Regions from separate parts of the Shewanella sp. MF05913 genome, predicted to be linked through region 2. Evidence: predicted binding sites of a transcription regulator. Region 2 holds the regulator's gene; each other region holds the start of a gene.

Region 1 (4,985 bases), on a different contig from region 2:
TTTGTATTACGAGATGGTGCAGCAGGTATATTTTTAGCGGCGAGTACTTTCCCTAAATCTCGCGAAACTCGAGCGCCTTTAGTGGAAGAACTGGTTACTTATCGTGAGTTATTATGGCCTAAGTACGCCTACCTTGCCGATGCACCTGTTGAAGATGACGACGGCAACAAAGCCGCTGTTAAATTTAGCCGCAAAACCAAAGAGCAATACGTTGCCACGGAAGTAGACGGTAAAGCGACAGGTTGGTCTGCGAAATTTGTTAACGGTAAGTGGGTTAGCGAATCGGCGAAGAAAAAAGCTAAGAAGTAATCTGTACTTCAACGATAAAAGCGTTACCCTCGGGTAGCGCTTTTTTATGGGCGTTATTTAATGTATTACCATGACAACGGTTACCGTTATTATTTATTGGAATGGTATTTGGCATCGTTAGAGCGTCTAAGTTAGAGCGTCTAAATAGAGGTCGCTTCGATAACAATGAGCATAATTAACAATGAATAATTGGAATGTGGCGCCAATCTGTTGTGTACTGCGGTGTTAAAAATTCTCTGTGCATCGCCCATTTCTGTTGTGCTCCTTGTGCACCTAAAAATAGAGTGTTGCCTCCATAGCGGTGATTAATATTATCCATTACCTGCATCAATTGTGGTTTGGCTTTGCTGGCATTAAATAGGTCGAGTTGCTGGTGTTGACTATTCACCAAGTCGAGTAGTCCTACACCGACTTTATAATAATGCACACCAGGGCGGTAAAGCCGATGTATTACCGAGGATGCGGCATGAGTCATTTCGGCGCTGCAATGAGTAGCACAGGTAAAGTTAACATTGACTTTAAAGCTTTGCGGGTAACTATCGTGAGGTGAGTTATGGGCAAACAGCATCATCACCTTACACAATGATTGCTGCTTTCTGGCTTTAGCGGCCGCAATAGCGATATGCATGCATAACGCCTGGTGCAAGCTGTCAATATCGGTAATCCGTTCGCCGACGCTGCGGGTTGAGAATATTTGTTGTTTATCGGCCCTTGCTTCATCCCATTGCTTACACGCAACACCATTGAGTTCACGAATGGTGCGCTCTATTTCAATGCTAAATTGCTTGCGCATCATAGTGGGCGACGTGTTAGCCAGTTCCCAGGCAGTATGAATATTCATTACCGTTAACTTGGCTGCAGTTTTACGGCCAATCCCCCACACATCGCTAACTGACAATGAGGCCAATGTTGCTTGGCGAATTGCCTCGTTATCTATCACGCACACCCCTTTAGATGCAGACGTTAATTTAGCGGCTTTATTGGCGACTTTTGCAAGTGTCAGTGTTGAGCCGATACCCACACAAACAGGTAACCGCGTATATTGCCAAACCGTTTGTCGAATTCGTCTTGCGTGAGTGGCTAAGCACGGAATGGCTTGTTGGCAATGTTTAAAAGAAAGAAAGGATTCATCAATCGAGTAAATATGCTGCTCAGGGGCGAATCGGCCAATCACTTGCATCATTTTTGCCGACAAGTCTGCGTATAATTCATAGTTGCTGGATAGCACCACCACTTGATGTTGGCGGCAAAGATTGGCGATTTTAAAATAAGGCTGAAACTTGGGAATACCTAACTCAATTGCGAGGCGATTTGCTGCCACCACACAACCATCATTATTGGATAATACAATCACTGGACGATGACGCCATTCAGGTCTAAAGACTTGTTCTGCGCTGCAGTAATATGAAGTGGCATCAACTAACGCGAACATAAATTGATTGCCTCATCATGGCACCGTATTGAATAGATCACCGTACCTTCAATGCTAAAGTCATCATATTGATTAATCACTACATCGGCATAAGCATCGTTGGAAGACAGTAGTAATCTTCGTTTGAGGTCGATCATTTTGCACACGAACTCACCATTAAAGTTAGCGACAATCACTTGGCCATTCTTGACCGTACAACTGCGATCGACAATCACTAAGTCACCATCAAAAATACCAATACCTGTCATTGAGTCTCCCTGAACTTTACCGATAAACGTGGCACTTGGATGAGTAATGAGCAGTTCATCTAAGCTTAATGGCCGCTGTTTGTATTCCGCAGCAGGCGACTCAAAGCCGCTAATGCCGCCAGCTATGTAGATTGGGATCACTTTCATATCAGTACCAAGTCAACCTCAATAACACTGTATAAATAAACAGTATAATAGCAGCGAAACAGAAATGATCAAATATTCATTATGAAAGATTGCGGCGCGCGATGCTTGAGTTGGCTAATGAGCGTTAAAGATGGGATACAAAAAAGCCTCTTTACGAGGCTAATGAGATGATCAACAGATGGAAATGAGCAGTACTACCATTTCTTTTTAGGTTGAAACAGCATATCGATATCATCACCTTCTTTTTTAGGCTTAGGTGTACTCGGTTCGCTGCTGCGTTGTGCCCCCATGATTTCATCGAGCAATAGTTTGGCTTCATCGACCTTGCGCGCAATAAATGGATCATTTGGCGTTTGGGCTTTAATCGTGTGCAACGTATTTAATGCTTTTGTCACCATTTGTTTGCTTGAACCATATTGTTTCATAAAGCAGGCCGCACGGGCACGGCTAATCATTGATTCAACATTGATGCGTAGCTGTAAATTATCAATACGCATCTCTTCTTCAGCAAATACAGTGGGGTCAACTTTGCCTTTGTTGTGCTCAGCTCGCAAAATGGCTTTGAGTTTTTTAAGGGTTTTAACCAACTCTAAGACCTGTCTGTCATTGTCTGGTAAGCGAAAGTTTTCAATAGCTGGCACTTGGCTAGGAGAGTTTGATACTGTGGTTATTTGCGCTTTAATATCGCCAAGGCGACGTTCATAGTCCGATTTTAATTGACCAGAAGAATGGGGTACTGATTGCTCTAATGCATCTTGAATACGGCGGTATAACACGAGCATGATGTGGCTAGAGCAAGGAGCCATACCCGTGTTAGATAATACCGCATCGGTTTCGTCAATAATGGCGCGTTGACGCGATACTTCAATACGGCGTTCAGCTTCTGCGCGCTCTTTTTGTTGTTGGACGATACTAAAACCGATAATCAGTAATAGCAGTGCGCCGATAAGAATTAATACCAAAATTAAGGACATAAAGGTTCCATTTTATCTTTCATATCACATGGTGACAAAGCCAATAATAATGGCTAAAAAGTGATTTTGACGAACAGATAAATTAATCAAAAAATTTCATCAAAAGTAGCTTATATCTTAGCGTATGTCATTACGGCTGTCGTTGAATAATAAGTCGTTTTGTGGAGAAATTAATAAACTAAACAAACAAATCATTAACAGATTGTACATAAGAGCGCATTATCGGTTTTTTTTCTTGCTCGTTATTACTATATATATTACATTTCACATTTAGTATAACGTTTTGTCATAGTTGAACGATGGTTCTAATTATGCAAAAAACAAAATAGACTTTATTCTTATTCGCGTCATGTGTGGATAGGTGACGGTTAAATCAAGGATCACACCATGAAACTGCAGCAACTCAGATACATTGCAGAAGTCGTTAAACACAATCTTAATGTGTCATCGACAGCAGAAAACCTCTATACCTCACAGCCTGGTATCAGTAAGCAGGTGCGCATGCTTGAAGATGAGCTGGGGATTCAAATATTTGGTCGCAGTGGTAAGCATTTAACTCATGTTACGCCAGCAGGTCAGCAAGTTATTGATATTGCTAATGATATATTAAGCAAAGTCGACAGCATTAAAAAAGTATCTGAAGAGTACACCAAACCTAACCAAGGTGAGTTAAATATTGCCACTACGGATACTCAAGCACGTTATGCGCTGCCACAAATTATTCGTGAGTTTATTAAGCGTTATCCAAAAGTTAACTTGCATATGCATCAAGGCACGCCTTCGCAAATCAGCGAGCAAGCAGCAAGAGGCGATGCCGACTTTGCTATCGCCACAGAAGCCATGCATTTATATACCGATTTGATTATGTTGCCTTGTTATCACTGGAATCGCTCTATTGTGGTGACCCGCGATCATCCTTTGGCGACTCAATCGGGCAAGATCAGTATCGAAGATTTAGCCCAGCACCCATTAGTGACTTATGTATTTGGTTTCGATAAAGCCTCTGAAATTGAGAAATCATTTAAACGTGCAGATTTAGATCCTCGGGTGGTGTTCAGCGCAACCAGTGCCGACGTATTAAAAACCTATGTACGTTTGGGGTTAGGTGTGGGGGTGATTGCTTCTATGGCAATCGATCCAGCCGTCGATAACGATTTAGTCGCGATTGATGCGAGTCATTTATTTGCCCATAGCACAACTAAAATAGGCTTTAGGCGTGGAAGCTTTTTACGCAGTTACATGTATGATTTTATGCGCCATTTTGCACCGCATTTAACCCGCGATGTGGTTGAAAAAGCGGTTGCTTTACGTGATCAACAATTGATTGATGAAATGTTTGCCGATATTTCACTGCCAGTTAAGTAGGGCAAAGAGTGTCAAACAAACAATAAAAAACCTCGCTAACAAGCGAGGTTTTTTGTCTGTACAGATCAGTGGTTAGCACTGATCTGTAAGCTAAGCTAATTAGTCTGGCGCGTAGCCCGATGGACCAATTAATTCGCCATCTAAATACGCTTTACCGTCTGTCATTGTTAATCGGCCTAAGCTGAACCATTTTACCACTAATGGGTATATAGCATGCTCTTGCTCGTGTACTCGCTCTGCTAATACAGTGGCATCTTCGCCGGTATATACAGGCACTTTAGCTTGTAATATTACTGGGCCAGAGTCTAGTTCTGGAATAACGAAATGTACGCTAGCACCATGTTCGTCATCACCGGCTTCAATGGCACGTTGATGAGTATGTAAACCTGTGTACTTAGGTAATAATGACGGATGAATATTGATCATTTTCCCTAGGAAACGGCTAACAAAGTCATCAGTTAAAATGCGCATAAAACCAGCCAGTACAATTAAATCAGGCTGATATTTTTC
Region 2 (4,985 bases):
GGTTACCGCGTCTGCAACAGTATCAGCGACAGCAGTTGCTGTATTTGTTACTTGCGCTGCGGGCTTTGGTGAAGCTGCACTGTTACTGGAAAAATTACTCACATCCGCAGCTTGAACTGCATCACCTGAGTTATTTCCCCAGGCATTACGCTCATAAGTAATCACAGCGGCAATTTGCTGTAGGCTAAGTTGAGCACTGAAAGCCTGCATTGCTGTGCCTGGTTTGCCGTGCATAACCATCTCGATATGCCCGCTTACTGGTCCAGTTATTATTGGGCTGCCAATGAGTGAGGGGAATGCGCCAGGTATGCCTGCGCCAGTAGGTTGGTGACACGCTGCACACGTAGCGGCATAGACTTGTTCACCTTCAGCCATAAGCTTTTCCATGGTGAGTATGGGTAATTCCTCTGGTGTCACGGCTTTTGCAACGGCTTCAGCAGCTTGGTTGACTGTTTCGGCTAGCGTATCAGCAGTATTATCAACCATAGCTGTTGCTGTGTTGGCTTTTGCTGCCGCTGCATTAGGTGCTGCGGCACCGTTACTTGAAAATTTACCTACGTCTGCTGCTTGCACTGCATCGCCTGAGTTATTTCCCCACGCATTACGCTCATAAGTAATCACGGCTGCCATTTCTTGAGGCGAAATTTGCTTAGCAAAGGCTTGCATCGCTGTGCCGGGCTTACCGTTGATCACAATATTAAGGTGATCTTCAACAGGGCCTTTAATAATCGGACTACCTATTAATGATGGAAATACGCCAGGAAGACCCGCGCCATTGGGTTGGTGACAGGCTGCGCAGCGAGCAAGGTACACTTGTTCACCTTGTTTGCTTAAATCTGCAAGAGATAAGGTTTGCGACATAGAGGCCGCAGCTGCTGCGGCTTCGGTTTTAGCCAGTTGCTTTTGCTCAATCAGCCAATTATCAAAATCTGCTTCAGAAAGCGCATTGACCACTATGGGCATAAAGCCATGATCTTTTCCGCAAAGTTCAGCACATTGACCACGGTAGATCCCTGGTTTATCAATACGCGTCCAGGCTTCGTTAATAAAACCGGGATTAGCATCTTTTTTAACGGCAAATGCCGGTACCCACCAAGAATGGATTACATCATCTGAGGTCATTAAAAAACGCACTTTGCGATTAATCGGTAATACCAGAGGCTTATCTACCTCGAGTAGATAGTTTTCACCTTTGGTTTGATCACCATCAATTTGTTCTCTTGGAGTTGAGAGTGTGCTGTAAAATTCTATGTCTTTATCGAAATAGCTGTAGTGCCATTTCCATTGCGACCCCGTAATTTTTATGGTCAGATCCGCATCGCTGGAGTCTTCCATTGCAATCAGGGTTTTAGTAGCAGGAATTGCCATAGCAATTAAGATGATAAACGGAATGACTGTCCAGGCTATTTCCACTTTAGTACTTTCGTGAAAATTGGCCGCGACAGCGCCTTTAGATTTGCGGTGATAGATCATTGAGTAAATCATGATCCCAAACACCACTAGCCCAATAGCACAACAGATATATAAAATGGTCATGTGGAGGTCGTAAACCTTACCACTGATATCTGTTACGCCTTGAGTCATGTTGAGGGGCATTTCTGCAGCCCCAAGCGGAAGTGCTATCAGCACAACCAATAAACAATACCACCATTGCTTCACAAGACTTCTCCTCTGCTAATTGCAAATAGCAACTACAAAGAAGAGTCACACAGTAAGTCTCTGCTCTATGCAAACTCTTCGGTTCCCAAAAAAGTTTGATGACCTCAAAGTAACTTGGTGGTTGTAAACTGGCAGTTTACGCTTTTATTGTTAGCTGAACACCACACTTGTACCTACGACTGAACTAATCAAATTGTATTGACGTATTCCCATCGATGGCGGTGTTATCTGCCAAATTACGTCAAATAAAAGATAAAAAATGTTTCATCCTTGTTAACAACATTACTTGTAGATTAAACATTGATCAAGATCACTTTGTTCGCTAATTGGCTGAAAAAAGGTAAAAAAAAGCCCTGAATTGGATGCAGGGCTTGGTGTTGAAGGGTTCGTACTTAATGAAATGCTGAAAAATTACTTGTTGCAGAAGGCATTGTTGGATTAACGATTTGATGTTTTTCAGGTAAGTGAGTATTCACATCTTCAATTACCACACCTAAAGCACGTGCACTTTTGGCGACAATTTCTAAACGGCGACTGTCACGTGCATCGAGTGAACTCGTCCAGGTAATCACAGCGCTTGAAGTGCCACTGGTTAATGCTTTTTCCATTGCCCATAACGTTTCAACTTCATCTTTAGTGTGTACTAATAAGATCCGGTCCATTCTTACACCAGCACTTGCCAGCATGTGCTTATAACCAATATGCGGAGGACTAATGAGCACTATCCAGCGTCCTTGTCGGCTTAAGGTTGCTAACTGGCTGCACAGTTGCCCTAACTCAGACTCACCTTGAGTGACGGTTTGTAATGTTTGAATGGTTTGGTTGCCATACAATTCTGCTTCTGTTGAATCAGCCCATAAACCTGGGTGGCGTGGGGCAGTGCCCATTAGTTTGTTCATAACCAATCTCCATTACGGATAACGCCAACGGCAAGCCCTTCAATGGTGAGGCTTTGGCAACTTAAGTCTACTTTAATCGGGGTGTATGCTTCGTTTTCGGCATGTAGATAGACAACATTGCCTTTTTTCTCGAAACGTTTCACCGTGACGTCGTCTTCAACGCGGGCCACAACTACTTGGCCATTACGTGCTTGCTGCATTTTATGTACGGCAAGTAAATCGCCCTCTAAAATGCCAATGTCTTTCATACTGTCGCCACGTACTCGCAGTAAAAAATCGGCTGCGGGTTTAAACATGTTTGGGTCGACTTGATAATATTGCTCTACATGCTCTTGCGCTAAAATGGGTTCACCAGCAGCGACTTGGCCAATCAGCGGCAATCCTGTTTCTTGTTGTTCTTCATGAGGTAAGCGGATACCTCTTGAAGTGCCAGGCATGATTTCGATAAAGCCTTTTTTGGCGAGTGCTTTTAAATGCTCTTCGGCAGCATTTGCACTTTTAAAGCCAAGACGGTTCGCAATTTCAGCACGAGTCGGTGGCATACCTGTTTCGGCGATATTGTTTTTAATTAAGTCTAAAATTTCTGCTTGGCGCGGCGTTAACGGTCTCATGATGATTCCTGTCTTTTTATACAGTGACTGTCATTATATACAGTGTTTTTGTTCGCGCAAGTATTAACCAACCGTTTTTTGTTTTTTGTTACGGCATTGTTGCCTATCAGTATGTTTTATATCAGTTTCATTCTATATTTTAATTGAGTTGTTCAGTTCGGGACTGTTCACAAAGTAAAGATAAAACAGCCAGATAGTGTATCAAGGGTGGTTTCTGGTATCCTATGCAGCAATATTACAGTGGCTTATATTGCGAAAGTAACTATGTCAAAACCAAATTCAATATTTTTACGTGCATTAAAATGGGTACAGAAATCGATGGTTCAAACCATTGTTGTCCCGCATGACCCTTTTGATGATCTTAATTTAGATCCAAATAAACCATTGGTTTATGTCATGAAAACAGAGTCAATCAGTGATGCCGCTGCGCTAAGCGAAATCACTGAGGGCTTTGGAATGCCGAGTCCATATGACCCACTCATCGTTGATGGCTTAAAAGTGCCACGTATTGTGTGTTTGGAGGGGCGTAAGCCACTCTTTGGTAAACGCGAAAGTGGTGAAAAGTTTATCGATAGCTTCACCAGTTTATTGGCGCTTCATCGTCAACGTCCGGATTTGGATATTCAACTCGTGCCCGTGAGTTTGTACTGGGGGCGCACGCCTGGTAAAGAAGACGACAGCATGAAGGCGGCAGTGCTTGAGCGTGAAAGCCCAACGTGGTTACGTAAATGGCTAATGATTTTGTTTCTTGGTAGACATAACTTTGTCCAGTTCTCTAATGCATTATCTTTACGCTATATGGCAGATGAACATGGATTCGATAAAAGTATTGCCCACAAATTAACCCGTGTAGCTCGAGTGCATTTCAGTCGTCAACGTAAAGTGATGACGGGCCCGCAGCTGCCCAACAGACAAATGTTTTTTGCTTCGTTGCTTAAGTCGGATTCAATCAAAAAAGCGATTGAAGAAGAAGCCATTAACAAGAAAGTGTCACCTGAAAAAGCCCGTGAAACAGCCATTGAATATTTAGATGAAATTGCCACGGACTATTCAGACAGTTTAATCCGTATCGCTGAGCGCTTCCTTACTTGGCTGTGGAACAAGCTATACAGTGGTATCAATATCAAAGGCGCTGAACAAATCCGCCAATTACACCATGATGGTCATGAAATTGTATATGTGCCGTGTCATCGCAGCCATATGGATTACTTACTACTGTCGTATATTTTGTATTATCAGGGCATGGTGCCACCGCATATCGCTGCGGGAATTAACCTAAACTTTTGGCCAGCAGGCCCGATGTTCCGTCGTGGTGGCGCGTTCTTTATCCGCCGTAGCTTTAACGGCAACAAGCTATACACTGCTGTGTTTCGTGAGTATTTAGACCAACTGTTTGCTAAAGGTTATTCGGTTGAATACTTCACTGAAGGTGGCCGTTCTCGTACCGGACGTTTACTTGCCCCTAAAACAGGTATGTTAGCCATGACTATCAATAGTGTATTGCGCGGCATTGAGCGACCTGTAACGCTTGTGCCTGTGTACTTAGGTTATGACCATGTGATGGAAGTCGCCACTTATCACAAAGAGTTAAGCGGCAAGAAAAAGCAAAAAGAGTCAGTGTGGCAAGTGTTTGGTGCCATTCGTAAATTAGGTAATTTTGGCCAAGGTTATGTGAATTTTGGTGAGCCGATTAATCTACAAAACTTTTTAAATCAACAAGCTCCAGATTGGCGTGAAGAAGTGGCCAAAGACCCAGAGCAAAAACCGACTTGGTTTACGCCATCAGTTAACTTATTGGCTAACCGTGTGATGACTA
Region 3 (4,985 bases), on a different contig from region 2:
CATTTGTGGAATAAACAGCGTGGCGTTATTTTCGTAATCAAAGGGCGACAACAAGGCTAAAAATCGAGTGCCATCATTAATGCCTAATCCGACTTGATGGGCAAAATGGTTAAAATTATTAAGTGCACGTAATGTTGCACTGCACAATACAACGCCAGCCGCTTTTTGCCATAACATAGACTCGAGCATAAAACCGACTTCGATGGGCGATGAGCAAAATAAGTAATCCTGCTGCTTACCTGTTATTAACTCTGCCCAGCGTGCCATTGGTGCACCTTTTTTACTGTCTTCTTTGGCCATCATTTTCCACAGCTTATGTAAATTATCTAAACGTTGTAAAATAAAGCCTGTTTCAGACAATAACCCTTCAGATTGATGCTTAGGCACTTCACCGTCTTTTATTGCCTCACTTAGCACCGACACCACTTTATTAAACTGTTTAACAGCAGCGCCAGAGGCCGTGGCTAAGTTTTCTGCCTGAATTAATAGCGCTTGTGGTAATTGCCCGTGCTCAAAGCGCAGTCGGCTTTCTGGGTTGGCAAATAATTGCGGTTGGGTATCGCAATAATGCGCGACTTGAGTTAATAAGTTGGTTAAATCGGTTGTGTGATCAAGCATGGCTTGCACAGGAGCAATAATGTTATTTGTTTTAAGCTGATTTTGCAGCTTAGAGCAGGTTTTAGAGGCTTTTTCTAACCAATCACAAGCCCCGCGTAACGTGGCTTGTGCGCTGGAGAAATCTCTTGCCACAATCGGTAAATGGTGTGCCTCATCGATAACATAAAACATGTCTTCTGGATCAGGTAAAATAACCCCACCACCTAATTCTAAGTCTGCAAAAAGCAAACTGTGGTTAGCAATAAGCACATCCCAGGTATCAACATCTTCACGTGCTTTATGAAATGGACAGTTGTGATGTGCTGATACTTGTCGATGACAACTGTGCTTGTCACAACATATTTGCTGCCATAAAAAGTCTGGGATGGGATGTTGCAGGGTGTCAATTTCACCATTCCAACGTTTTTGATGGAAATCTTGATGCAGTTTTTGCAGTTCATTTATTTGGCTTTGATCTGGCTTTGTTTGCCACATGGCCATTTGTGAGCTGTCTTGATTGCCTATCATGGCTTCAAGTTTGGCCAAGCACACGTAACGTTGCCGACCTTTAACTAGACCAAATTTAAAGTCAACGCCAGATTGTTGTAAAAAAAACGGTAAATCTTTGTGGAGTAACTGTTCTTGTAATGCAACCGTTGCAGTGGCAATACAGACCTTTTTCTTACTGGCTAATGCTAATGGAATGGTGCCAAGAATATACGACAGTGACTTACCAATCCCGGTACCTGCTTCAACCACAATAATCCGCCGATCTTTGTCATACTCACCCGCTAAGGTTTTTGAGATTTCAGCTACCATGTAGTTTTGTTCGCGACGAGAACGAAATTGCGGCATAGCATTAGCAATTTCTTTATAAATGGTGCGAATTTGACTTTTTATCGTATCCGGTAGCATAGATGTATGATTTCTGCGTGGTCTGAATTATGCTGTACATAATAACAGTGAATTAGCATGCTACGAAGTAATAAATAACATTGAAACATTTACAGCCGCAATTAAAACATTCCACCCATGCTCGTCAAAGCATATCTGCATTGCCGCGAGTGAAGGGCAGAGTATTGACTCGCCATGCGATATATCGTCAGGGTCAGCTGGTGTTGCAATATTATTTAAAAACCGCAAATGGGCCAATTTTAGTTGAGTTGCATCACAGTGAGGTGATTTGTTTTTGTCGTCAGCAAGATTTGGATGTGTTAACTCACAAAGTCGATTTTACGCTCAAGGCAGAGTCTATTGGGTTAACCAGTTTTGCGCATGAACCCGTCTGTGCGCTGTATTTAAAATCTAACAGCCAATTAAAAGGGCTGACTAGGGTGGCTAATGATGTCGGCATTACGCTATTTGAAGCCGATATTAGACCCGAACAGCGTTATTTAATCGAGCGTTTTATCGCCCTTGATATTGAATGTGTGGGGGAGTATCACAGTACAAATCACGATACCTTATTGCCATTAATGTCACTGGAACGGGCGCGAAAACCCGTAGCTGAACCAACCGATGTTGAGATTAGTTTATCAGTAATATCGTTAGATTTTGAGTGCAGCTTTGATGGCGAACTCTATTCAGTTGGGTTATATGGCGAGCGATACCAATGTGTGTTTATGGTTGGCGAGCCGCAAAATGATAGCCATGATTTTATTGTGTGGGTGAAAGATGAGGTCGAACTTATCCATCATCTGATTGCCTGGTTTGAGCAATACGACCCTGACATTATTATTGGTTGGGCAGTGGTCACTTTTGATTTAGCTTTATTATATCGTCGCTGCATTGTACATCATATCCCATTATTAATAGGCCGAGGTGGCACAGAGTTAAGCTGGAAGGTAGCGGATAAATTTAGGCCCGAAACACTCTCGTTGCCAGGGCGCGTGGTGCTTGACGGCATTGATTGGTTAAAAGCGGCATTTTATCAATTTGATAGTTTTTCATTAGAGTTTGTATCAAGAAATCTGCTCGATGAAGGTAAAGCCATTGATCATGTTGAAAACCGCGGCCAAGAAATTACCACGTTATTTAACACCGATAAAAATGCGCTAGCATTTTATAACATCACCGACAGCCGATTAGTATGGGATATTTTTGAAAAAACCCAGTTGATTGACTTTGCGATTGAACGAGCAAAATTAACAGGTTTAGAGTTTGGTCGTGTTGGTGCATCAATCGCTGCATTTTATCATTTATATTTACCTCACTTACATCGCAATGGATTTGTTGCTCCAGCACATCCTGTCAGTCAAGGGCTTGAAAGCCCCGGCGGTTATGTCATGTCATCTATCCCTGGTCATTACAACGACGTATTAGTTTTAGATTTTAAAAGTTTGTACCCATCAATAATTCGTACTTTCTTAATTGACCCCAAAGGATTAGTGGAAGGCTTACGCTTGGCCGAACAAGGTGATAATACTTCAACCGTGCCAGGTTATTTAGGTGCACATTTTGCGCGAGATAACGCAATTTTACCCGGTTTAGTTGCCAGCCTAGCAGCGCAAAGAGAAATGGCAAAAATAGAAAAAAATGCGCCGTTATCGCAAGCGATAAAAATTATCATGAACTCTTTATACGGTGTATTAGGCTCAAAAGGGTGTGTATTCCATGATGCAAAGTTAGCCAGTTCAATTACCATGCGCGGTCATCAAATTATGAAATTGACCAAGCAATGGATAGAAGAATCAGGTTATCAAGTTATCTATGGTGATACAGACTCCACTTTTGTTTGGCTTGGCGAAAATCATGGGATTAAAGACATTAATGCCTTGGGGTTGCAACTCGCAACCAGCATAACAACACGCTGGCGTGATTGGTGTGAGACTGAATATCAATTAGACAGTTTTCTAGAGTTAGAATTTGAAACTCACTTTGATCAATTCATTATGCCGACGTTAAGAGGGTCTGAAGAAGGCAGTAAAAAACGTTATGTCGGTGCTTCATTAGGGGCGGACAGTAAGCTTAAATTGACGTTCAAAGGCATGGAGCAGGTGAGAAGTGATTGGAGCCCTATCGCCCGTAAGATGCAATTTGACTTATACGAGATGTTTTTCAACGGTGAGGATGTTATCGATTACCTTCGTCAAGAGTTAGACGCGCTAAAAAAAGGTGAAAGAGACTCTGAGCTCATCTTTAAAAAACGTTTACGTCGTCATGCTGAAGACTACACTGCAAAATCATCTCCCCATGTCAAAGCGGCAAAACAATTGGCACAAATACAGGGTACATCTAAAGCAACAAGGAAAGGGCATCAAATCAGGTATTGGATGACGACAACAGGCGCTCAACCTGTCGAAGCAGAACCCAATAATATTGATTACGAATATTACATTAGTAAACAAATACAGCCGATTGCTGAACCTATTTTACAGTTGTGTGGGCAACGATTTGATGCGCTAGTCAATGATCAACTCTCGTTAATTTAAAACTTATTAATGGCGAAACTTGTAATATGACATTGTACCCTCGTCACACTTTCCTATCGCAAACATTATGCGATTTTATGTTTACCCCAAAGCGCCACCCATACTCTATATGTAAATATGCAACATCAATACCGCAGCCTTATGTATCACTCGTATGAGTCGAACAAACCATCATTAAGGTCGATTATTCACCTAAATACATCCCGGAAAAGTACCTAAATCTCCATTGTTTTATATATTCAATGTAATTGTTAACAACTCGTCGACAAACTCTATTGTTATAAATGTTAAATTTTCATTGCTTGCAACACCATTCGAAAATCAGCCCTAGCATAAAAAATCAGTCTGCAAAACAGGATGTTAAGTTTTTTATTTTTAAGTTCCCTAATTTATCAAAATAAAACAAAAGTTTTATAAACCTATGCTTTTAAATGTTTTTATTTTTTAGTGTCCATTTTAGTTAACAGGAATGGAGATCACATTTGATTAACTTTTGCGCTTACGGCACTTCAATTGTTGATTAGTTGTATCAAATGTGATTTTATTGCATACGTAATTGAGCGGTTGTGATGATTTCTGTTGCATTCCCTCATTGAACTAACGCCTAAAAAGGTCGTTAGAATTATAAGAAAGATATTAAGTCCAGGGAGATAGACAATGCATAAGAATATTCTAGCTAAATCGGTGCGTTTAGCACTGATCGGTGGTGCTGCAGCGGCAGCGTTAAGTGTACCTGCTGTTATTGCAGCAGAAGAAGATGGTGCAAAAGTAGAACGAATTGAAATTACAGGTTCTCGAATTCGTAGAGTTGATATCGAAAATGCATCACCTGTTGAAGTAATTAACGCTAAAGACTTTAATGACATGGGACGCTATAGTGTTGCAGATGCCTTGCGTTCTTCTACATTCAATAGTTTTGGTTCTTTAGTTCCTTCTTCAGGTAGTAGTGCTCAATCT

What was found. Region 2 encodes LexA, which represses DNA repair genes until DNA is damaged. Its sites were predicted from a motif close to TACTGTATNNNNATACAGTA; they were not measured.
Region 1: the regulator LexA is predicted to act here: its motif matches at 2,162-2,181, upstream of AC19MV_RS01275 (LexA family protein).
Region 3: the regulator LexA is predicted to act here: its motif matches at 1,543-1,562, upstream of dinG (ATP-dependent DNA helicase DinG).

What each region holds. Positions count from the first base shown of each region.
Region 1 covers NZ_JCAYNT010000001.1:286,378-291,362, forward strand. Annotated here, with positions in the region: gene topA (type I DNA topoisomerase) at 1-309, shown strand, start outside; gene AC19MV_RS01270 (Y-family DNA polymerase) at 485-1,741, opposite strand; gene AC19MV_RS01275 (LexA family protein) at 1,729-2,136, opposite strand; gene AC19MV_RS01280 (hypothetical protein) at 2,331-3,110, opposite strand; gene cysB (HTH-type transcriptional regulator CysB) at 3,498-4,475, shown strand; gene purN (phosphoribosylglycinamide formyltransferase) at 4,575-4,985, opposite strand, start outside.
Region 2 covers NZ_JCAYNT010000004.1:181,095-186,079, reverse strand. Annotated here, with positions in the region: gene coxB (cytochrome c oxidase subunit II) at 1-1,659, opposite strand, end outside; gene AC19MV_RS07895 (cell division inhibitor SulA) at 2,052-2,558, opposite strand; gene lexA (transcriptional repressor LexA) at 2,555-3,169, opposite strand; gene plsB (glycerol-3-phosphate 1-O-acyltransferase PlsB) at 3,434-4,985, shown strand, end outside.
Region 3 covers NZ_JCAYNT010000001.1:150,786-155,770, forward strand. Annotated here, with positions in the region: gene dinG (ATP-dependent DNA helicase DinG) at 1-1,512, opposite strand, end outside; gene AC19MV_RS00705 (DNA polymerase II) at 1,644-4,028, shown strand; gene AC19MV_RS00710 (TonB-dependent receptor plug domain-containing protein) at 4,686-4,985, shown strand, end outside.